3 regions of the Thermosipho affectus genome follow, and region 2 is predicted to be linked to each of the others. Evidence: riboswitches for the same ligand, from Rfam matches in the RefSeq annotation. Region 2 holds a riboswitch; each other region holds the start of a gene.

Region 1 (7,636 bases), on a different contig from region 2:
TTTTGCTTCTTTTTTGTTTTCCGGTAATTTTTTTTGTTGTGATATTTTTATTTTGAAGATTGATGGTATTAAGTATATGGAGAAAATAACGGCAAGTACGCCTGGTATATAACCAACTGTATATCCAAATACCACTTCGCTTGTGTGATTCACACTTTCAAGAGCTGTGGCAAGACCAGGTGAGCTTGTGAGACTTCCTGAAAATACACCTATTAGGTTATATGGATTAAGTTTTAGAATTAAAATAAATGTAACAGTGAGTAAGAAACCTGAAAAAGTTATTGTAAGTGAGAGTATGAGAAACTTCATGCCGTATTTTTTTAATATTTCTTTTATTTCTTTTGATGCTATTAAGCCAATAGATGTCACAAAAAGTATAAGAGAAAATTGAAAAAAAATGTTAAAAGTATTTTGAAAAGATTTTTCTGAAGAAACAAAATGTGGAAATAACCAGCCAAAAAATAAACCACTAAAAAGTGTTCCAGAAGTTCCTAATTTGAAATTTTTGATCTTTATGTTTCCCAACAACATCCCGAAAAAAATGCTTAAAAACAATAAAAGATAAGGATTTAGCATTTGATCACCCCAATAAGTTTTCTATGTATTTTGCTACTGGAATGTTTAAATTTTCTAATTTTTTTTCTTTAAATTCTATTGTACCTTCTAAACCTTCGACAATTGCACCAGCATGCCCCATTCTTTTTCCCTTTGGAGCTGTTCTTCCAGCAAAGAAAAATTGTATATTAGAATTGTACCCTTTATTTAGAAATCTTTCCACGTCTAAAATTTCTTCATTACCACCAATTTCGCTTATTATTATTATTTTTCTTGGATTAAGTTTTGAAACATACAAAAGTGCTTCGTAAACACTTGTGCCGATTATGGGATCTCCACCTAATCCTATGCCAATTTTAATTCCTGTTGATTTTTTTGAGATAAAGTTTGCTATCTCATACATTAGAGTACCACTTTTGGAAATTATTGCAACATCCCCTGGTTTAAATGCGTTTTCAGGCATTATTCCAATCTTAGAAACACCTGGTAAAATAATTCCAGGACAATTTGGACCTACAAAGGTAACATTTTTTGATTTTGCGTATTTGTATATTTCTAGCATATCCATTTGTGGAATGTGTTCTGTAATGGTTATGATCTTTTTAATTCCCGCATCTATTGCTTCAAATATTGCGTCTTTGGCAAATTTTGCCGGTACAAATACAATACTCGTATCACAACTGAATTTTTCAACAGCATCGTACATGTTATGAAGAACAGGAACATGTTCAATTTCTTTTATCTTTGTATTTTTTGAGACACCACATACTATGTTTGTGCCGTATTTTAACATTTTTTTTGTGTGGAAACTACCATACTTTCCAGTTATACCTTGTACACATACTCTTTCTGTACCATTTATCATATGAAGTCCCCCTTTACAGCACTTTTGATCATTTCATACATATCGTCAAAAAAGTGAATATTGTGTTCTTTTAAAATTTTTTTTGCTTCATTTTCGTTAGTTCCAGTAATTCTAACAAAAAGTTTTATATCATCATTTTTTTCTTTGAAACTTACAATCGCTTTTGCTATTTCATCGCATTTTGTTATTCCACCAAATATATTTAGGACAATATTTTTTAACGAAAGAGATTTTAAAAGTTCAAGCGCTTTAATTGTAGTTTTTGTATCTGCACCTCCACCAAGATCAAGAAAATTTGCAGGTTTACCTCCATACAAACTTATTGCATCCATTGTTGCCATTACTATACCTGCTCCACAGCCAATTACTCCAATATCACCATCGAGTTTTACAAAATGAAAAGGATATTCTTCATGTACAAATTTTTTTGCCCATTGTTGCCTAAAAATCGCATTATCATCTAAGTGTAATACGGCATCAAGTGCCATTATATTTCCTTCTTTTGTTTTTACTAATGGATTTATTTCCAAAAGAGTTAAATCTTTTTCTTTCATTATTTTGTGTAATTTTTGGACTATTGGTTGGATTTTTTTTGGAAGTTTTTGGATATCTGATAAACTATGTCGTTCAATTTTATCTTTATTATCTTCTATATCAATTCCGCCAAAGTGTGAGAATAATATTTTTATTTCTTTTTCATATCTATCGATGTATAAAGATAAGTAGTATTCTTTTTCGATATTTACCATTTTTTCAACTAGAACTCCATAAGGTGTTTCACCCATTATTTTTTTGTGCAGTAGTTTTTTTGAGAATTTTAAAAATTCATCTTTGTTTTGTGCAAATAAAATTCCTCCAGCTTTCATTCTGCCTCCAACAAGCACCTGACTTTTCAGGACAGCAGGTAAAAATTTCACTTCAATTTCCCTATCATTGGAAATAAGATAACTTTCAGGAACAGAGATCCCCCCCTCTTTTAATATCCTTTTTCCTACAAATTCATGAATTTTCACTTTCACACCTCCCGTTTCGCAAAAAAATTTTTCTCAATCTACCCGCGAGATTGAGAAATACGTTGGAATAAAGGCAGGTCTCCCGGCTCCTGGATCTTCCTACTTACCACGCCTTCCCAGGTTTCCCCAGTGGCTGGTTGTGGCTTTCGTCCCCAGTTACGGTGGCGGGGCCGCACTGGTTTTTCACCAGTTTCCCTATTAAGCCATAGGCACCTTTATTCCACGTTGTATTTAATTTTCAATGTTATTATATCATCAAGTTTTAAAAATTGAAAATAAAAAAATCAGATTAGACGTGTATTATTTTGAATTTAAATTGGAAAAAATACAAAAAATATCATTATTTGGTAATATGTTTAAAAATAGATATACAAAGACTTATATAAAAATGAAGATAGAGAAGAGGAAAAGACTTTTGATTTATTGAAATTTAGATTTTTTATATTTCAAACATTTGGATAAAAAGGACTTTCCGCTTACTTTATTTTTCAAAGAAAGTAATTTTTAATATTCAGAAAAGACTTTATTGTTTTTTAAAATAATGAATGGAAAAGATAAAATAAAAATTATGAAGTTTTAGAAAAAATGTAGTCTAAATGGAATGTCTTAAAATTAGAGGTTACAAAAATTATATATATCGATCCAAGACTTGTTATATTTAAAGAAAAAATTATGAGTTAAGATAAACAAGAATCCAAAACGTAGGGTAAGAAAATTACAAGAGATAATAAGTATTTAGAATGAGGCGCTTTACTAACGCCTCACTTTATTTTCATTATTGATTTTTAAAGTTAGTGTTTTAGGATAAGGTTTTTTAATTTTTTGTATTCCTCCTCGCTAATTTCACCTTTGGCAAGTCTTTCGTTCAAAATTTTTAGACTGTTATCGTATGTTTCAAAATTTTTTTCATAGCGAAAATCTGGATGTCTTTCAGAGTTTTTGATTAATTTGTAAATTAAGAATGCAAAAAAGATTAAAACAATTAAGCCTATAACTGGGGCTATCCAACTAAACCATCCACTGTGCCAAATAAAGGGTCTATGATACCAGTACATCAAAAATCACCTCCTATTTGTTTCTACTTTATTTATACAGATTAAAACTTAAAAAAAACTTAGAATTTCAAGTTTTTTTAAGATTTATGAGTTTAACTTTCTTTATAAAATTAAAAAAAGGGTAAATATTTTTTTGTAAAACTCTTTACTGATATGAAAAATCGGGAGGTGAGGATCATGAAAAAGTTCTTCAGTATTTTAATTTTGTTTTTTATGGTTGTGGTTTTTGGCAATTTTGGAGTAAAGAATGTTATATACTTCATAGGTGATGGAATGGGAATTAATCATCTGGTTTTGACAAGTCTTCTTGAAGGAAAAACATTAAATATTATGAAATCACCTTTTGTTGGTTATGTTACGACATACTCTGCAAACTCACTTGTTACAGATTCTGCAGCTGCAGGTACTGCCCTAGCCACTGGTTTTAAAACAAATAATGGTATGATTGGCATGCTCCCAGATGGAACAATAGTTCCAACTATTTTTGAAATAGCTTCAAAATATGGTATGAAAACGGGAATAGTTGTAACTTGTAGAGTTACCCATGCGACTCCTGGTGCTTTTTATGGACATGTAAAAACTAGAAAAGATGAAAAGACACTTGCAAATCAGCTGTTAAATAGTAAGTTAGATGTGGTGATGGGGGGAGGTTGGAAATATTTTGATGAGAAGATAGTAAGTGAAAAGGGGTTTGACTATATTAAAAGTAAATCTGAATTTGCGAATTATACAGGAGATAAATTATTAGCGCTTTTTTCTGATAGTCATTTAAATGCAGCAAGTGAGCGTACAGATGAACAACCTATGCTTTATGAAATGGTCGAAAAGGCACTTTACCTACTTTCCAAAGATGAAAAGCCATTTTTCTTAATGGTAGAAGGTTCACAAATTGATTGGGAAGCCCACGGAAATGATGTATATGGTGTGTGGAAAGAAGTAGTGGAATTTGATAAAGCAGTGGAAGTGGCATTAAAATTTCTTGAAACACATCCAAATACGTTAATTGTTATTACAAGTGATCATGAAACAGGAGGGTTAGGTCTTTCAACAGGGGAATATTCATTATATATAGATGTAATAAAAGGGTATAAAAAGACAGCAGACTGGATAATGAAAAACTACGATGTTAACAATGAAGAAGAATTTAGGAAAACTATAAAGCGTTATTTCAACGTTGAACTTTCAGATAAGGAAATTCAATTATTAAAACGAACAAAAAATTCAAGTAATCCATATAAAGCAACAAGTTTGCTTGGAAGAATATTAAGCGAAAAAGCCTTTGTTGGTTGGACTACTTATAAACATACGGCAGCTCCAGTTCCAATATTTGCATTTGGTCCAGGTGCGGAAAATTTCAATGGATTTATGGACAACACGGATATACCAAGGATAATATCAAGATTACTTGGATATTCTCTTTCACGTGAGTTTTAAATGAAGAAAATAAAAGAATAACCCGCAACTTTTGCGGGTTATTCTTCAAATGCCAGGTCTTTTTTTAATCTTTGAATACTTATGTTTATTATTGGGCTATTTAGACTCGAGAGTATTAACTTTACGATATATTGGGATATTACCATGTTCATTAATACATTTAGATCATAAGTCCATAAGAAAGAGACTAAAACAAATACTATAGAGTCAACTAGTTGAGTTATAACCATTGAAAATGTATTTCTAAATATTACGTTGTTTATTTTAAATAACCTTTTGGGCAAGTTAAATGCCCAAACGTTTGTATATTGTGCGGAAAGATAAGCAAAAAAACTAGCAAGAATTATTCTCGGAGTAGAATTAAACACAGCTACATAAGCGTTGTTTTTGTTAAAAATACTTGCAGGTGGATAAAGAATTACAATATAAGAATAAATAACCAATATTAAAGATGATATAAATCCAATCTTGATAACTTTTTTTGCGATTTTTTCTCCATATATCTCAAATACTATGTTTGATATTCCAAAACTTAGAGGATATATTAATACAGATAAAGTGATAACAAAAGGACCTATATTAACTAATTTACCTGCAATAATGTTTGAGATTATAATAACGGCGGTAAAAATCCCAGAAAGTGTAATGAGTTTTTCATAGTATTTTTCCATCTTTTTCCTCCTTTTATCTCAAATTTTTAGCATTTAATTCTATAATGTAATTGCCTTTTTTTCAAGTAAAAATATTGTAAAATCTGTTAAAATTGTAAGAGTATCTTAATTGGTAGTTTTAGATATCTGGTATAATATAATATAAAGCGGTAGAAGGAGGTGCAAATATGAAAAATTTGTGTTTGTACGATGACGGTGAACATAAATATTATTTACTTGGCTGGGAAGAAACAGAAGAAGGTGGTTTAGTACCTACAAATCAGTATTTAATCGTCCATGGAAATAAAGGTTTTTTGCTTGATCCAGGTGGTGCGCATGTCTTTCCGAGAGTACTTGCAAATGTCTCAGAGATAATATCTCCGAAGAATATAGAAGGTATTTTTTATTCTCACCAGGATCCCGATGTATCTTCTGGTGTTACAATGTGGCTTTCTATAGCTACTAATGCAAAAATATATATATCTGAACTTTGGGTGAGATTTTTACCACATTTTGGTGTGTATGATAAAAGAAGAGTTGTTGGAATTAAAGATAAAGGCAATGTTAATATGAATTTTAGCGGATATAAATTAGATTTTATTCCAGCCCATTTTTTACATGCACCTGGAAATTTTAATGTGTATGATCCTATTTCGAAAATTCTTTTTTCGGGTGATATTGGTGTTTCTGTTTTACCGTTTAATAAAAGAGTACAAATGATTGAGGATAATTTTGGTGAATTGTTAGAATACATGGAAGGATTTCACAAAAGGTATATGAGTTCAAACAAGGCGTGTAGTAAATGGGTGAATATGGTTTCAAAATATGAGATTTCTATAATTGCTCCTCAACATGGAACATTGTTAAAAGATAAAGCAGCAAGAGATTTTTTAAATTGGTTTAAAAACTTAAAATGTGGAGTTGACATAATTGAAGAATTTTACGGGAGATGATAATATGAAGATAGATAAAGATACGTTGAATACACTTTCTTCTGCTTTTTACGTGCAAAATTTAATGTTATCCTTTATGGATCAATTAGATGAGGTTTTAGTTTCAAGGATTTCTGAAATAAAATGGGAAATTGAGAAAATAACGGAAAGATTTGAAAAGCTGAGTAAAGATATTGATAATCTTTTGGGAAATTTTTCAAGGGAAAGTAATGAGATATTGAAAAATATAGAAAATGCCTATGAAATAAATAAAAAGATAGATAATGATTTAAAAAATCTTGGAACAGATGTAAATACAGTTTCAAATAAATTTAGTGAGACTATACAAAAAACATCGGAAACTTTTGAAAAATTTAGCAAAGTTGGAGATTTGGTGAAGGCTATACAAAAGATTGCAAAACAAACAAATTTATTAGCTTTAAACGCTTCAATTGAAGCAGCAAGGGCCGGAGAATACGGAAGAGGATTTGCAGTGGTTGCTTCAGAAATCCAAAAACTTGCAGAGGAATCTCAAAGTGCATCAAATAATATATCAAAAATTATTGCGGAAATATCTACTTCTATAAAGGATTCACTTGGTTCTTTAAATGAGATTCAAAAGCTTTTTGATGCGGTACAAAATGCTTTGGCAAATTCCATGGATTACATGAAAGATAACATTAAAGTTATGGAAAACTCTAGAAATTTACTTAATATAACTGAGGAAAATTTAAAAGAAGAATCAACAGTTTTGTCTGAATCGGTTAATATATTATCAGAGACGTCTAATGAATTTAGTGTTATAGTAGAAGTGATAAAGTCTATTGTGAATTCCCAAAAGTCGTTAAAAGACTTGAAGTTATAATCTAGGAGTGAGATTATATGGAGGACAAAAGGTTTGTTATATTACACGGATTTGAAAAAGATGATATATTTAAAGTAATGAAGATATTAAAGGAAAATTTTCCAGAAAAGGAGTTGATTTTTGCAACTACCACCCCAACTAATTTGAATTGGAAACTTTCCGATTTAATAGTTGAAATTGAAAAGGAGCACAAAGTTATGAAAAAAATGAGGAAATAATAGGAGTTTTGGAGGTGATTCAATGGCTCGATTAAGAGTATATGAGCTT
Region 2 (7,636 bases):
AAATTAAACCTTTCACCAAATTTTTTGGGAGAGTCCCCAAGAACAGATTTATCCCCTCTAAACTTGTTAAAAATAAAGCCCTTAACAATGCTTTTTTCAAACTTACCAAATAACACCATAGCACCTGCTATCTGTGCAAACGCCCCACCCATTTCAATATTAGATATCAAAATCACCGGTGCATTTACCGCCTTTGCAATCGCCATATTTGAAATATCCTTTATATTTATTTCAGCTGCACTTCCAGAACCTTCAATTATTACCAACTCATGTTTTTCCAACAACTTGTACAATGCTTTTAATGCTTGATCTAAAATCCATTCTTTATCTGAATACATATACTTTTTACTTTCCACATTTTTTATTGGCTTTCCATTTACTACTAATTGAACACCATCTACATCTGGCTTTAAAAGTATGGGATTCATTAATACACTAGGCTTTTTATTACAAGCAACTGCTTGGACATATTGAGCAACTGCCATCTCTCCTTCTTCTTTACTTACCACACTGTTTAAGGATATATTTTGCGCCTTAAACGGCACTACATCTAAACCTTTTTTTGTAAAATATCTACATAAAGCTGTGGAAATAATAGACTTTCCAACGTTTGAAGCAGTCCCCTGGATCATTAATACCACTATATCACCCCCAAAATCACTAAGAGTAACTCACTTGTTATAATACAAGTTGCCCCCAAAACATCCCCTGTAATACCACCTATCTTTTTTTTAGATATAATGCTCATAAAATAGGAAAATAAAAAAGTAATAAAAAACGACACGACAAAGTATTTTATGATAAACAATAAAGGCATTAAAAACACGGTTGAATAAATTAAATTTTTCCTTTCAAATGGATAAAATATAGCACCAAGTCCTTTTTCTTTGGCAGGTTTTGAAAAAGCCATCAACGAAACCATAGCATACCTTCCAAACACCGAAGAGTAAAAAAAGAAAGTTGGTGAAAGTGTAAAATACAGATTCCAAAATATAACAATATACAATGCCCCAAAAAACACGGCAAAAGCCCCAACGTCTCCTTTAGACATTATTTCAAGTCGTTTCTCCTTATTTGATTGATTCAAAAAGCCATCTATTGTATCCAAAAATCCATCAAAATGAAAGAGATCAAAAAAATAATATCCCAAAATTAAGAAAATTATTTTAACAAAAAAATTTTCAAAATAACCCCCTAAGAAAAAAATAATCCCGGGAATATATCCCACAAGTGGGAAATACCCGGGAATGTTTTTCATCCTTCTTTCAGAATATCTAACTTTAATTGGAATCCTAGATATAAACGCCAACGAAAGTAAAAAATCATAAATCAAAACTATCCCTCCAAAGAGTTAGTGAATGCAAAAAATCTCTTAAGTCAAATACTTCAAAACACACATACTCTAAATTTGGTGAATATTTCAACTTTTTCTTTACTACTTCCAAAGTATCTTTGTCCAATTTAAGATGGTCTTTCCCATTTGAAACACCCATGACATGGTATTCTATTGAATTTTTTAAAAAATTCTCCGTAACCTTTGTCCCAAGCAAATGATGTCCTATGTCAAAAACTGTCCTATCGTGTAAAAAAATATCTTCTTTCAAATTTTCAACTAATATCTTCTCAGATTTTTTTAAAAACACCTCTATACCATCTAACGGATGTACGATGTAATTTGAAATTTCCAATCTACTATTTTCAAAAAAACAAAAGGCTTTTTCAACGTTAAAAATACAATCTGTTGGTAAGTGAACGTTATACTCAAGATTAAATTCTTCTGCTATTTCCTTTAAATCTTCTATTTCGTTCAAAAAAATATTCTTTGTATTTGTATCCCAGCTAAACACCAAAAATTCCACAAAATCCACCTTATCTGCTATAACTTTTACATTTTCAAGATAAGTGCCTGGAAAAAGCCAAGAAGTAGTTCCTAACTTCACTTTAATTCCACCCCTATCCCCGATACCATCAAATAGACTTTTTGTGCTATCTTTACAATATCTTTATTTAAAAGTCCTAGTCTTTCTACATATTCTCTTACTTGTTTGTTTTCTGGAATTATTCCCCACCCCACTTCATTCGTAACACAAACCAATGTATAATCAACTTTTTTAATACTTTTTAAAAATTTTTCTAAATAATTTTCTATATCTTTCTTGTAATAGTAAAGATTTCCAAGATACGTGGTAATACAATCCAAAATAGCAAATTCATATTTTCCATTTAAACTTTCAATTACTTTATCTACTTCAACAGGTTCTTCAAAGGTGTCAAAGCCTTTTCTTTCGCTTTTATGACGGTTTATCCTATTTCTCATTTCTTCATCAAAAGGAACTCCTGTTGCAATAAATGCTTTTTTCTTGTAACGTCTTGAGAGTTCAAGCGCAAAACTACTTTTTCCAGATTTAACCCCACCAGTTACTAAAATAACCACCCTTTATCCCCCCAAAATAAAACAAACTTTTCCCACATTGCCCTAGCAATTGGGAAATATCATTTACTACAGGTAGGTCTCCCGGCTCCCGGATCATCCTACTCTCTGCACCTTCCCAGGTTTTACCCAGTGGCATTTGCAGATTTCGTTCCCGGTTACGGTTGCTGGGCAGCTTCGGATTTTCACCGAATTCCCTTAACCTGCAGTATTGAATATTTAAAAAATGGCCGGTAAAACCGGCCAACTGGTCGGGGTGACTGGACTTGAACCAGCGACCTCTTGCGCCCCATGCAAGCGCGCTAGCCAACTGCGCTACACCCCGTTATTCTACCTTATATTATATTACATCTAAAAAAATGTGTCAAATTATGCTAAAATACTTTTGGAGGGATTTAAATGATTAAATTTTATTTAAAGTACTTTCTATATACTCTTTTTATCTTTTTAATCTTGTTTTATATATTTTATTCTCTTGGCAATCCAAAAGGCATTGAAATTTCTAGAATAAATAATACAACTTTACCAAAAGTTATTATACTAAAGGCCTTTAAAACTATATCCTTTCAAATACCCGTACCTAAAAATTCAAAATACGTATTTTTTCCATTCATAGAAGGTTCTTCTTTTTCCATTAAAAACAACAATTTTCCAATATTTACATTTGGTCTTGGAAAATCTGGACGTACGTGGTATACTCCATTTTTGATACCTATACCAAAGGGTGTAGATGTTCTTACTTTGGAAATTTCAGGAGTTTATTCAATAGGTCTTGGAAAGTTCTTTTTTATAAACGAATCAGAAATATGGAAATATTCTATTTTGAAGTTCCTAACCGACAACTTTTTAAATATTTCAATTGGTCTTATTTCAACATTGGGTTTTCTTTTGTATTTACTTTCGAAAAACACCGGAATAACTAGACAAAAAGCGTATAAATATTTTGCGTTTTCTAGTTTTTTGGCAATTATATGGTTATTGGATGTTATTAGCTTCGAACACTTTTTCTATCCACTTAGGAAATTATTTATTTCCTGTGCTTATCTCTCATTTACGTTTTTAATACGCGGGATCGATTTATATAATTTTTCAACAATACAAAAAAATACAAAAAGATTCTCGTACTTAAATATTCTGGCAAGTATATTACCACTCTTTACAGTCACACCTCAACAATTAAAAACTCTTACGATTTTCATATCCCCTATATTAATACTCAATGGTATATTTATCTTGTACAAAATCGTAAAGTCATATGTCTCGCAAAACGTAACGTTCGCAAGCCTTTTTGCAATAACAATTATATTTGATAGTATAGTACTTTTCTTTAATCTTCCGTTCAGAATGCTTTCACCATTTGGAATTATATCGTTATTTTTAAGCTTTGCCTCAAGTATTATACTAGAATACAAAGAAAAGATTCACGAATTAAATGTAATATATGCAAGAAGTCTGATTGATCCCCTAACAGGAGCATGTAATAGGGGTTTTTTAGGAAATATAAAACTAGAAAAAAACGATATATTGATATTTATAGATCTCAACAAATTTAAATATATAAATGATACATATGGGCATGACAAAGGGGATGAAATACTAAAAAAACTTTCAAGTATAATTAAAAGCAACTTAAAATCTTCGGATATATTTGTACGTATGGGGGGAGATGAATTTTTAATTATCTTAAAAAATTCCACAAAAAAAGAAGCAGAAAAACTCATCAAAAAAATTCACAATGAATTTAACAAATCCTCGGAGCTTTCTCCAACTTTTTCGTGGGGAATAACAAATATTGAAGGTTCCCTTAAACAATCAATAAGAACCGCAGATGATCTCATGTATAAAATGAAAAGTGAAAAAAAAGCCTCTCAATAGAGAGGCTTTTTTCATTTTAATCCAACTGTTAATTTTCCATCTTTTTTATAAACCTGGAAAAATCCATTTTTCCCACCAAATCCGTCATCTACAAAGGCAGGTGCATTGGGATCAGTAACCCAATTTGTACCATTTACCACAAATTTATACTGATAATCTCCCTCACTTAATTCTAAAACGGCTTCCCAAACACCATCGTCAACTTCATAACATTCGGTCTCTTCTGCATTCCACTTATTAAAATTACCCGCTATCGTTACATAATCTGCACCTTTATGCTCAAAACGTATCACAACATATCCTTCATCATCTACAAACATCTTTTTTGGATCAAAATTCTTGTTTACCTCTTTTTTATTCTCTTTCTTTTCCTCGCCTTTTAAAACCACTAATTTCCCATCTTTTTCAACTAAAGTAAAAATACCATTTTTCCCTCCAAATCCATCATCTACATATCCCGGTGCTTCTGGGTCTTCCTTCCAATTCTTTCCATCAATTACATATTTATACTGATACGTACCGGGCTCTAATTTTAAAGAAATCTTCCATACACCCTCCTCTTTTTCCATTGCAATGGAACTTGAAGACCAATTATTAAAAGTTCCTGCAAGGTATACAACTTTTGCATCTACCGCCTCTTTAAAAGTAAATACAACCTTATCATCTTTAACTAAAACTGCTGAAAAATTCAAAACGGAAAAAATCAAAAGAATACATATAAATTTTTTCATAAATCCTACCTCCTTTGGAAATAATTCCACTTTAAATTATACACAAAAAGTAACGTGTTATCCACATTACTCTTTTTCAATTTCATTTAAATCCTTTTTTCTTTTCTTCTCCACAACAATCATGGTAATTGAAAGAAGCAGTGAAATTGTGGCAAACCCAATAACTATAGATGTTATTATAACCGCTTGTGGAAATGGATCTACGTAATTTCCACTTCCCTTTAAAGGAGGCGCATTTCCAATTTTTGACGCAATAACTACAAACAAGAAAACAATTCCCGTATTTAACACATCAAGCGCTATTATTTTTGAAATTATATGCTTTTTGAACAAAAGACCATAAATTGATAAAAATATGATCAAAAATGGTGCTATAAAATCTACCATAACCTTCCTCCAAGCAAAGTAAAAAATGAAATTGAAAATACCATAAACGTTAAAATGGATTCAGTGGTAATGGAAAAATCAAAATAAATCTTTAAAAAATACCCAAATATCAACCCTAAAACTACAAATAGAGATGAAATAACGTTAAAATATGGATAAATCAAAAAAATCGAAAATAAAAACAAAAGTATATGCCTTTTTGAGAATACAACCCTTAGCTTTAAAACTTTCCCCGCATAAACAGCGCTAAGAAAACTTACAATATATTTAAAATATTTAAAATTTTCCACAAAAAGTTTTGATTTAACATATCCTAAAGCGGTAAATGAAAAACCAGAGATAGATAATAAAGAAATTAATAAAGCCAAAAACAAGAAAACGGGAACTTCCCTTTTTTCGGATAAATCTCTTTTAACATACCTTGTACTCAAAAACAAAATACTCTTTGATATACCATGATAAAGCACATAAACAGGTGTAAAAAGAGGATTTAGAATCATTATTCCCAGCTGAGACATTGAACTGTAAGCAAGAACTTTTTTAAAATCTTTTGAAATAATGGCAAAAAACACTCCGTAAAAAAAAGCCATTATTCCAAATAAAAAAAGGTCATCTAAGCCTATTCTCAAAAGTGGAAATAATACCGATTGTGTATACACGCTTGAAAGCATTGCGGAAATTTCAGGCTCTGAATTTGAATGTACTTCTGGAAGCCAAAGCCCAAATAGAAAAAAACCACCCTTTGCAAGAAGTGAAAATTTCATCAAGTACCCGGAAAGTCCATCTACATTTGAAATATCAAAACTTCCAGTTGAATAATAGTGCATCCCTATTCCTATTAAATAAAAACTCATCGCAAGTGAACTTGCAAAGATGTATTTAATAGCCGTTATCTTCTGCTCAAATTTTTCACTTGAAAGAATAAGTAATGTAATTAACAAAGTTGAAGTTTCAAGTATAACGTATATGTTAAACAGGTCATTTGAGATAAAGAGTAAATTTAAAATTGTATGCAAGAGCGAAAAGAAAAAATACACATGCTCATTGCCATTTTGGTAGAGAAAATAAGACACAATAATACTACAAGAGATATTGGTAAGCAAAAAATAAAATGAATTTGAATCAAAAATTAAATGTACTCCCCCGTACCCAGAAAGTACAATATCAAATCTTTCAAAAAGTAGGGAAATAGAAGAAATAGGTATCAAAAAAGGCAAAAATTTTGCCTTTTTCAATAAATACAAAAAAAATGAAAAAATGACCTGAAAAATCGAAAAAACTACAAAAAAGATTACTCTTCTACCTCCTTAAAAATGGTATAAACTGGCAGGCCATCCTTAAATTTTGGGAACAATTCACCTTCAATTAATGGTTTTGCATATTCTATATACTCTTCAGTCACTTCAAAATCCGTGTGAAAGTCGTCGGGAAGATATTTTGTTACCTCTGCAACTTTATTTAATTCCACTGTACCATATTCTACTTTATACGGTGAATTACTCACCCTGTTTATTGTAACCATAACCCCGGATACTCCATCAAGTGCAAGTTTTACAGCTTGTCTTCCAACTGCTTCTGCTTCATCTACATCGGTTTTACTTGCAATGTGTCTACCACTTCTTTGTAGATAATCTGGTATTGCAACATGCGTCTTAAGTGAAAGTTCTGACCTTATCATCCCTGCAATTGTAAACCCCACACCACCTAATTGTCTATTACCAAAACTATCTGTATAACCCATATCCGCTACAAAAAAACCATCTGGATACTTAATTCCCTCTGAAACGGCTATTGAACAATATCCTTTTCTTCTAATACTCTCATCTACCCTCTCCAAAAACTTTTCCTTGTTAAATGGCACTTCAGGAAATAATATTAAATCTGCACCTATACCGTTTAACCACCCAAGCCCTGCCGCAGCAGAAAGCCACCCTGCGTGTCTACCCATAATTTCCATTACAAATACCCTAGTTGAATCCACATACATACTCCTCAAATCAAGTGTAGCTTCCATAATGGCAGTAGCTATATACTTTGCCGCAGAACCATATCCTGGACAATGATCCGTATGCGGTAAATCATTGTCTACTGTTTTTGGCACACCAATGACCTTTAATGGTATATTTCTCTTTTTTGCCTCCGTATACAACTTCCATGCAGTGTCCATTGAATCATTACCACCGTTATAAAAGAAATATTCTATTTCATACTT
Region 3 (7,636 bases), on a different contig from region 2:
ATACTTTGGAACAAGCAATAAATAGATCTGGGGCAAAACTGGGAAATAAAGGATTTGAGGCTGCTATGGTAGCATTAGAAATGGCAAAGTTAAATAGAGTTTTATAAATAAACATGACTTTTAGATGTGGTTGTTTTATCATATCTAATAAGAAAATTAAAGAAAGAATTTTAATTATAGAATCCAAGAATATTAAGTGTAAAAAACTTGAAAAAAGTAAGAAGTATTATATAATTATGTGGATGCATAGATGAAAATAAAACAATAACACAATAGCAAATAATATTTAATCCATATTTATTTGGTCTGAATTAAGAATTTTGTGAAACCGTATGAATAAATGAAAACCGAAAAAAGGTCTGGGAACCGCATAAATAAATGGAAAGTGAAAGAAAAAAGAGGGACATTTTGCAAAAAAATGATAGGATGGGAATAGGTACGGAAAAAATGAGTTGAAATAAAAGTATTCATGCGGGTTGAAGAACGTAAGAGTTGGAAAGGTACTCTTTCCTGAAAGAGATGAAAATTCTTTGGGATTTCTTGTATTTATTCGAGATTATGGTCTTTTCTGCCATTTCGACAATTTGATAGGAGGATCTAACTATCTTTTTCAAAATCTGTAATGAGAAAGAGGGATGAAGAAAAGTAGTTTGTGGTTTACTGGAAGAGGAGTATGGTAACGGATGGATAATGGAGGCGATGTATGAACATAAAGATATTTGTATCAAACTTGTTGGATGAGTGGTTTTTTATACTTACTCTTTCGGGATTGGTCGTGACAAGTCTCTGGCTGAAGCGTTTTCCCATGTACAATCTTGCCGATTTCAAGGTCCTTTACGTTCTTTTTGTATTTCTCGTGATGGTCAAAGGTCTTGAAAAGAGTGGCTTTTTTCACAATGTTTCTTTAAAACTTTCGCAGAAACGTTATTTGCCACAGAAATTGATATTTTTTGCAGCGCTGCTTTCTATGTTTGTAACGAATGATGTTGCACTTTTTGTAGTGATACCTCTAACCTTATCAATGAAAATTGAAAGGAAGGAACTTATTGTAGTTTTAGAAACTATTACAGCCAACGTCGCATCTTCACTTACACCTTTTGGAAACCCTCAGAACATATTCATTTATTACTATTACAATCTTCATCCTCTGGAGTTTGTTAAAACTATCGCACCGTTCAGCGGTATAACACTTATTGTGATACTGCTGTTCAGCTTTGTGGGAAAATGTAGAGCAAAGAGAAGTAAAGCATTGGAGATAAAAAAACATAGTACCAAGGCGTATGTTTATTTGATTTCTTTTCTGTTATTTGCCCTTTCTGTATTAAAAATTTTGCCTATAGAAATTGGAGGAGTGCCTGTTCTCTATGCTATTTTGTATGATAGAAGAAGTTTAATGGTTGATTATCTCTTGTTAGCTACGTTCTTCGCATTTTTTGGTTTTACGGACAATCTAATGCATATTTTAAAATTCGAACTTAACGGATCACTTGAAGTATTTTTTTTCTCAGCGTTGGGAAGTCAAGTAGTGAGTAATGTTCCTAGTGCATTACTTTTTGCAGATTTTACCAAAGATTGGAAAGCGTTGTTATGGGGTGTAAATGTTGGGGGATGTGGAACTTTGATCAGTTCTATGGCAAACCTGATAACGTACAGGCTTTACAAAATGAAATATGGAAGAGCAAAATCATTCCTGTTAAAATTCCACTTTTACGGTTTTGTGTTTTTTGGAATAGGAGTGCTGGTTTATATAATTCATATTTAATGTTATTGTTTATATTGCTAATATTAACCAAGACATGCGTTATTAATAAACAATATTTCAGAAAAAAGTTTTTCAATTTATGCTTTTTCTTTTACTTTTTATGAGCTTAGGTATATTCACTATTTACTCCAACAACTCCTAAATTTTGACCAAAGGTTGTAAAATGATAGTTGTGATTTATAGAACATTTTTTAACATTTGGGTAGCTGATTAGTTTCATATTGGCTAGTAAATTCAATTTTCAATTGCCTTTTTTTATCTTTTGTGTCTTTTTCTGTGTTTTTTTGCTTGTATGGAAGTCAAAAAACTATTTGGATTTTTCCATTTTATGTAAATTGGCACCTTCTTTCCCCATGTAGTTGGAAAGATATTTTTTCTGAAAAGGATGGAAATGGATTTTTTATACCCCATTTTTGTTTTTTTATTATTTTAGTTAGAATATTTTAGAAAAAATTTTTGATTTTTTGTTTTAATATATTTTTTAAAAGTATTTGAGATATATTTATTTTTTTAAAGTGATTGGTAAAATTTTATGAATTGTGTGAAGAACACACGCGAAAAAATCATAAAATAATGTTGACGGAATTAATGTTTAATGATATAATAGGAATTGTGAGCCGAGGTGGTGGAATAGGCAGACACGCATGGTTGAGGGCCATGTGGGCGTATAGCCCGTGCGGGTTCAAGTCCCGCCCTCGGCACCAGGTCCCCAGAATGGGACCTTTTTTTGAACAAAAAATTACGTTTAAGGTCCCATATTGAGGGGGCGAACTGGTTTCGACGGGGGTGGAATCCTCCGAGAAGCGAGCCGAGTTTTCCGTGCTTCTCGTAAAAAAGCACGGGGAAAAGATAAATGCCAATGAAGAATTAGCATTAGCAGCTTAATTTAAAAAGCTGCCGTCCTACCAGGATTTGACCGGGGTTCTGGATAGGGCGTGACATAACCGGTCTAGTGGCTTTGAGTCTTCCTTCCACTCAAAGCCGCGAAATTAGAGGGAGGATAGGAGTCAAGAAGCCTGTCCGTGGGCATCTTGGCTCCGAATAAAAAACACGGACTGCGCTCGGAGAAGCTCGGAGGGTTCTGCTTTCGGACGCGGGTTCGATTCCCGCCGCCTCCACCAGATAAGACCGGTTATTTTCCGGTCTCTTTATTTTTTTATTAGTTGTGAAAATAATTTTATGAAATGTCTATATTTAGGGGGGAATGAGGGTTAATTAGAGAAAATTTGATCCAGTATGAATTTGTCAATTTTTGTTTTTCCGATCCTTTTAATTTTTTGTACAGTGTTATCTATTTTTTTTAAATTTATGTTTAGCTTTTTTTCGATTTCTTTGTATGTGTAGCCTTCCAACCACATTTCAAAAATATCTATTTCTATATCTTTGAGATAGTTCATGATTTTTTCTTTTATTATTTGAATAAATGCGTTTTTTATAACACTTGAGTTCTTATCTTCTAGTGAATAATCTGCTTGTTCTGATCCCTCTGCTTCATTTAGACTATCTATGCTCGATGATTCTGAAAGGATTTTATTTTTTCTTCTATTTAGATATGTTATAAAAGTTTTAATTTCGCTTTCTATGCTTCTCCATGCAAAGGAATTAAAAGAACTTTTTTCAGAGTCAAAGTAAAAAACGGCTTTGATAAGTCCGATAAGACCATTTTGGATTATGTCTTCAAATTCTGCCCATGGAGCATAATATTTTGATGATATTTTTACGACCATTGGATAATACTTTTCAATTATCAATTCTAATGCTTCAATTAATCCGCTTTGTGCAAGTTCAACTAATTTTTCAACTCTTTTCATCCTAAGATTGTATTTTATCACTTTTTATCACCTGATGTGTTGTGAAATTTCACCGATATCCTTTGCAATTATATCAGGTTTTATATTTGTAATATCACTTTCTTTAGCCTCTCCAGTTAGAACCAAAATAGTTAGAACACCTGCTCTTTTTCCCAATAATATATCGGTGTATAATCTATCACCGATAACACAAGTTTCTTCCTTTACTACGTTATTTTTTTTCATTATCATTTCTAAAATTAAAGGATCTGGTTTTCCAAAAACAATATCCGGTTTTTTTCCTGTTGCTTTGGTTATTACACTTGCTATTGCCCCTGTATCTGGTATTGGGCCAATGCTTGATGGACAGTTTAAGTCTGGGTTTGTTAATACAAAGAGTTTACCTTTAGAGACGTAGGAAGAAGCTTTAGCAAGTTTTTCATAATTAAGTGTGTTATCAAAAGTTACAATTACGACTTCAGGTTCTGAAGTTTCCACGATTGTATGTCCTACTTTTTTAAAAATATTTTTTATTTCATTATTTCCGACAATGAAAACCTTTTTAGGACCAAATTTATCAAAAAGATATTCTGCCGTTTCAATACCTGCTGTGAAAATTTGATTTTCTGTTATAGATAGTCCATTTTTTGAAAATTCTTTTAGATAAGACTCTGTAGATTTGTTTGAGTTATTTGTTAAAAAGACAAAATTTTTATTTAGTTTTTTTGTTTTTTCTGCAAAAGATATTGAGCCTGGTAATAAATTTCCACTAAGTGAAAATGTACCGTCGATATCTAAAACAAATAACTTTACCTTTTTTAGTTTTTCTAAGGCATTTTTTGACATTAATTTCATGTAATCACCTCAATAGAATTATACATTATTTTTTAGTTTTTAAAAGGATAAACATAAGTGGTGCACCAATAAAAGAAGTGATAACACCTATTGGAATCTCAATAGGTGAGGCAATTGTTCTAGCGATTGTATCTGAAATAGAGAGGAATATTCCACCAAGTAATGCACTACCCATTAAGCTGTATTTATGTTTGGGACCTGTTAAAATCCTTGCAGCATGAGGGATTATCAATCCTACAAAACCTATAATTCCAGTTTTTGATACTATGACAGAAATTGAAAAAGAACCTAGTAGATAAAAAAACCACTTGATTTTTTCAGTTTCAACACCAAGAAGTTTTGCTTCTTCCTCACCTAATGCTATAGCATCTAATTCTTTATTTTTTATATATCCAGATAAAAAAAGAATAATTAGTGCAGAAAATGGAAGGATAAGATCATCCAATGTTATCCCTGAAAGACTTCCAAACAACCAAATATGGGCACTTGTAAGAGTTTTTCTCGATAGACTAATTAACAATATAGTAGCGGAAGAAAATATTGTACTTATTAAAACACCGGATAAAATAAGATGCGTTATAGGGATTATATTTTTTCTTTTTGCAAGGAGGATGGCAAGAAGTGAGGCTATTATGGAAAATAAAAAAGAGAAAAAGTTTACACTGAATATTTTGTTGAGTGAAACTGCAGCGTATATTGCAAGTACTGCGCCAAATCCTGCGCCAGAAGATGTACCAATAAGGTATGGATCAACTAATGGATTTTTCATTATTGTTTGAAAAATATTTCCTACTAAAGCTAATATTGAACCAGAAATTATTCCCATTAAAATTCTGGGGAATCTTACATTCCATATTAAAAATTTAATTCTTTCATTTGGAGCATTGAATATATAAGAAACTGGTAATTTGACACTACCTATTGAAAGATTTAAGAATAAAATTAAAAGAAAGAAAACTGGAAGGATAATCCTCCCAGTTTTAGGATTAAGAAATTTTTTCATTTATTTCCTCCGTAAAAGAAATTATAGAATATATCAAGGTATTTTACTATATTGGGTGAGATTGAGCTAATATCATTTCCATCAATAATTAATACTTTGTCATTTTTAACGGCTTTTAAAGATGAAAAGAGTTTATTTCCCTTTATCTTTTCTTTTATTTGATTTGGATCACCATATCCTGCTATTATTATTACATCTGGGTTGTTTATAGTTAAGAATTCCCAATTTACAGAGAACCAACCGTTATTTCCTGTGTATGGTGCACAGATATTTACTCCACCAGCAATAGTAATGAGTTCGTTTATGTAGGAGCCCGTTCCTGCAGTCCATAAATCTTTTGTTTCATCGTTGGGTACTGTAATTGTAAAGAATACTTTTGGTCTTTCATTAAGTGGAATTTTTGCAGTTTTTGTACCATAATCTTTCAATTTTGATAAAATTTCATCTTTTATCATTTTTGCTTCTTTTTCCTTGCCAAACACACTTCCAAGTAACATTACGTCTCTTGCTACATCATTTAAGGAAACGGGATTAAGTACCAATGTTTTTATTCCAAATTTTTCTAATTTTTCAACTTCTGGAAGTTGAAACCCGCCAAAGATAATCACAACATCTGGGTTTAAAGACAAAATTTTTTCAATGTTTAAAGGTACCATATTTCCAATCTTTTCTGCGTTAAAGCTATCCCAATCTGTAACTCCGACTATTTTTTTGTCTAATCCAAGTTTTAATAAAAATTTAGTTGAACTTGGTGCTGCAGAAACGACTTTTTCAGGCGTTTTTTCAAAGACAACCAGTCTTCCTGCATCATCTACAATAGAAATTGAAAATGCAATAAAGCTAAGAACAACTAAAAACAAAACCCCTAGTTTTTTCATATCTTCACCTCCTGGTTATATTTAAAAGAAATCGACCACCTTTAGGGACCGTAAAGGTGGCTTTCTCCTTCTAAAAAAAGGTATCCCGACTCCCGGTTCATCCTACTTTCAGCGCCTTCCCAGGTTTTCCCCAGTGGCATTTGTACTGATTTCGTCCCCGGTTACGGTGGCGTCCCCGTGCCGGATTTCCACCGGCTTCCCTTTTTTTAGAAGAAATGTATTTCACGTAAATTATAACACATCAAAAATTATTTGCAATTTGCCTTGCAAGTTTATCTACTTCAAAAACATCTTCTAAATCCCTTATTTTGCCATTTATTTTTTCACAGGTGTCTATAACTATCTTTGAGATATTGTGAAACTTTATTTTACTTTCCAAAAACATATTTACTGCAACTTCATCTGCTGCGTTAAATGCTACTCTTTTTGCAAGATCTTTAATAATTTTTTTACCATAAAAAAAAGCGGGGTATTTTTCTTCACTTACCTCTGTAAAAATAAAATTTTCCCCTTTAAACTCTGGCCAATTTAGGTTTATATACATTCTCTTTGGATAAGTCAGTGCATATGAAATTGGTATTTTCATATCAGGGAATCCAAAGTGTATTTTTACTGTACCGTCTTTCAAGAAAACTGCACCATGAACTGTGCCCGTGGGGTGTATTAATACATCTATTGTGTCTAATTCAAATAATTCATATGCTTCAATTACTTCAAAGGCTTTATTTATCATAGTTGATGAGTCGACTGTTATTTTTTGTCCCATATTCCATACAGGGTGTTTTAATATTTCTTTTGGAGTGAGGTTTTCTATGTTATCATATTCTCTTATTGCGCCACCTGATGCGGTTATTAATATTTTTTCTACGTTTTCATCAAAAATCTGAAAGATGGCAGAATGCTCGCTATCAACTGGTATTAATTCTACATCTTTACAAGCTTTTTTTAACAATGGTCCTGCACAAACTAAGGCCTCTTTTGTGGCAAGGGCAAGTCTTTTTGTGAATTTAATTGCTTGGAATGTGGATATAACACCATTAAACCCAGGAATTGCCGCAACAACTATATCTGGGGTTGTTTTTTCCAAAAGTTCCTCTATGGAAGAGACATTTGATAATACTTGTGAGTAATAAAAATTTACATTGTATTCTTTTACAATTTTTTCCCCAAGTTTTTTATTTTGCCCAAATACAACTCCAGTTACCTTATATCCTTTTAGTTTTTTTATTACGTCTAATGTTTGAATGCCAATTGAACCTGTAGCACCTAGAATCACAACGGTTTTTTCAACCATCTAAAATAAATCACCTCTCCTTCAAAAACTTGTACTTTTATATTTTTAGAATTA

Evidence for each region. Region 2 has a riboswitch for cobalamin ahead of XJ44_RS05070 (bifunctional adenosylcobinamide kinase/adenosylcobinamide-phosphate guanylyltransferase). Riboswitches for the same ligand answer to the same signal wherever they lie in the genome.
Region 1: linked by a shared signal. The riboswitch ahead of XJ44_RS00900 (succinate--CoA ligase subunit beta) and the one ahead of XJ44_RS05070 (bifunctional adenosylcobinamide kinase/adenosylcobinamide-phosphate guanylyltransferase) in region 2 are both predicted to bind cobalamin.
Region 3: linked by a shared signal. The riboswitch ahead of XJ44_RS01315 (ABC transporter substrate-binding protein) and the one ahead of XJ44_RS05070 (bifunctional adenosylcobinamide kinase/adenosylcobinamide-phosphate guanylyltransferase) in region 2 are both predicted to bind cobalamin.

What each region holds. Positions count from the first base shown of each region.
Region 1 covers NZ_LBFC01000003.1:49,986-57,621, reverse strand. The annotation lists gene XJ44_RS00910 (aspartate-alanine antiporter-like transporter) at 1-576, opposite strand, end outside; gene XJ44_RS00905 (succinate--CoA ligase subunit alpha) at 581-1,420, opposite strand; gene XJ44_RS00900 (succinate--CoA ligase subunit beta) at 1,417-2,433, opposite strand; cobalamin riboswitch at 2,489-2,665, opposite strand; gene XJ44_RS00890 (SHOCT domain-containing protein) at 3,225-3,488, opposite strand; gene XJ44_RS00885 (alkaline phosphatase) at 3,666-4,922, shown strand; gene XJ44_RS00880 (queuosine precursor transporter) at 4,961-5,593, opposite strand; gene XJ44_RS00875 (oxygen-binding di-iron domain-containing protein) at 5,761-6,525, shown strand; gene XJ44_RS00870 (methyl-accepting chemotaxis protein) at 6,503-7,369, shown strand; gene XJ44_RS00865 (DUF3783 domain-containing protein) at 7,387-7,587, shown strand; gene infB (translation initiation factor IF-2) at 7,610-7,636, shown strand, end outside.
Region 2 covers NZ_LBFC01000018.1:151,993-159,628, reverse strand. The annotation lists gene XJ44_RS05085 (cobyric acid synthase) at 1-632, opposite strand, end outside; gene XJ44_RS05080 (adenosylcobinamide-GDP ribazoletransferase) at 641-1,333, opposite strand; gene cbiR (cobamide remodeling phosphodiesterase CbiR) at 1,323-1,940, opposite strand; gene XJ44_RS05070 (bifunctional adenosylcobinamide kinase/adenosylcobinamide-phosphate guanylyltransferase) at 1,937-2,434, opposite strand; cobalamin riboswitch at 2,489-2,653, opposite strand; tRNA gene XJ44_RS05065 (tRNA-Pro) at 2,680-2,756, opposite strand; gene XJ44_RS05060 (GGDEF domain-containing protein) at 2,831-4,306, shown strand; gene XJ44_RS05055 (isoamylase) at 4,318-5,037, opposite strand; gene XJ44_RS05050 (sodium:proton antiporter) at 5,104-5,424, opposite strand; gene XJ44_RS05045 (proton-conducting transporter transmembrane domain-containing protein) at 5,418-6,641, opposite strand; gene XJ44_RS05040 (6-phosphofructokinase) at 6,716-7,636, opposite strand, start outside.
Region 3 covers NZ_LBFC01000005.1:25,215-32,850, reverse strand. The annotation lists gene ribH (6,7-dimethyl-8-ribityllumazine synthase) at 1-107, shown strand, start outside; gene XJ44_RS01345 (SLC13 family permease) at 704-1,762, shown strand; tRNA gene XJ44_RS01340 (tRNA-Leu) at 2,379-2,466, shown strand; RNA gene ssrA (transfer-messenger RNA) at 2,525-2,883, shown strand; gene XJ44_RS01330 (sigma-70 family RNA polymerase sigma factor) at 2,974-3,594, opposite strand; gene XJ44_RS01325 (HAD-IIA family hydrolase) at 3,601-4,407, opposite strand; gene XJ44_RS01320 (FecCD family ABC transporter permease) at 4,433-5,410, opposite strand; gene XJ44_RS01315 (ABC transporter substrate-binding protein) at 5,407-6,288, opposite strand; cobalamin riboswitch at 6,347-6,538, opposite strand; gene XJ44_RS01310 (1-deoxy-D-xylulose-5-phosphate reductoisomerase) at 6,530-7,582, opposite strand; gene XJ44_RS01305 (thiamine diphosphokinase) at 7,561-7,636, opposite strand, start outside.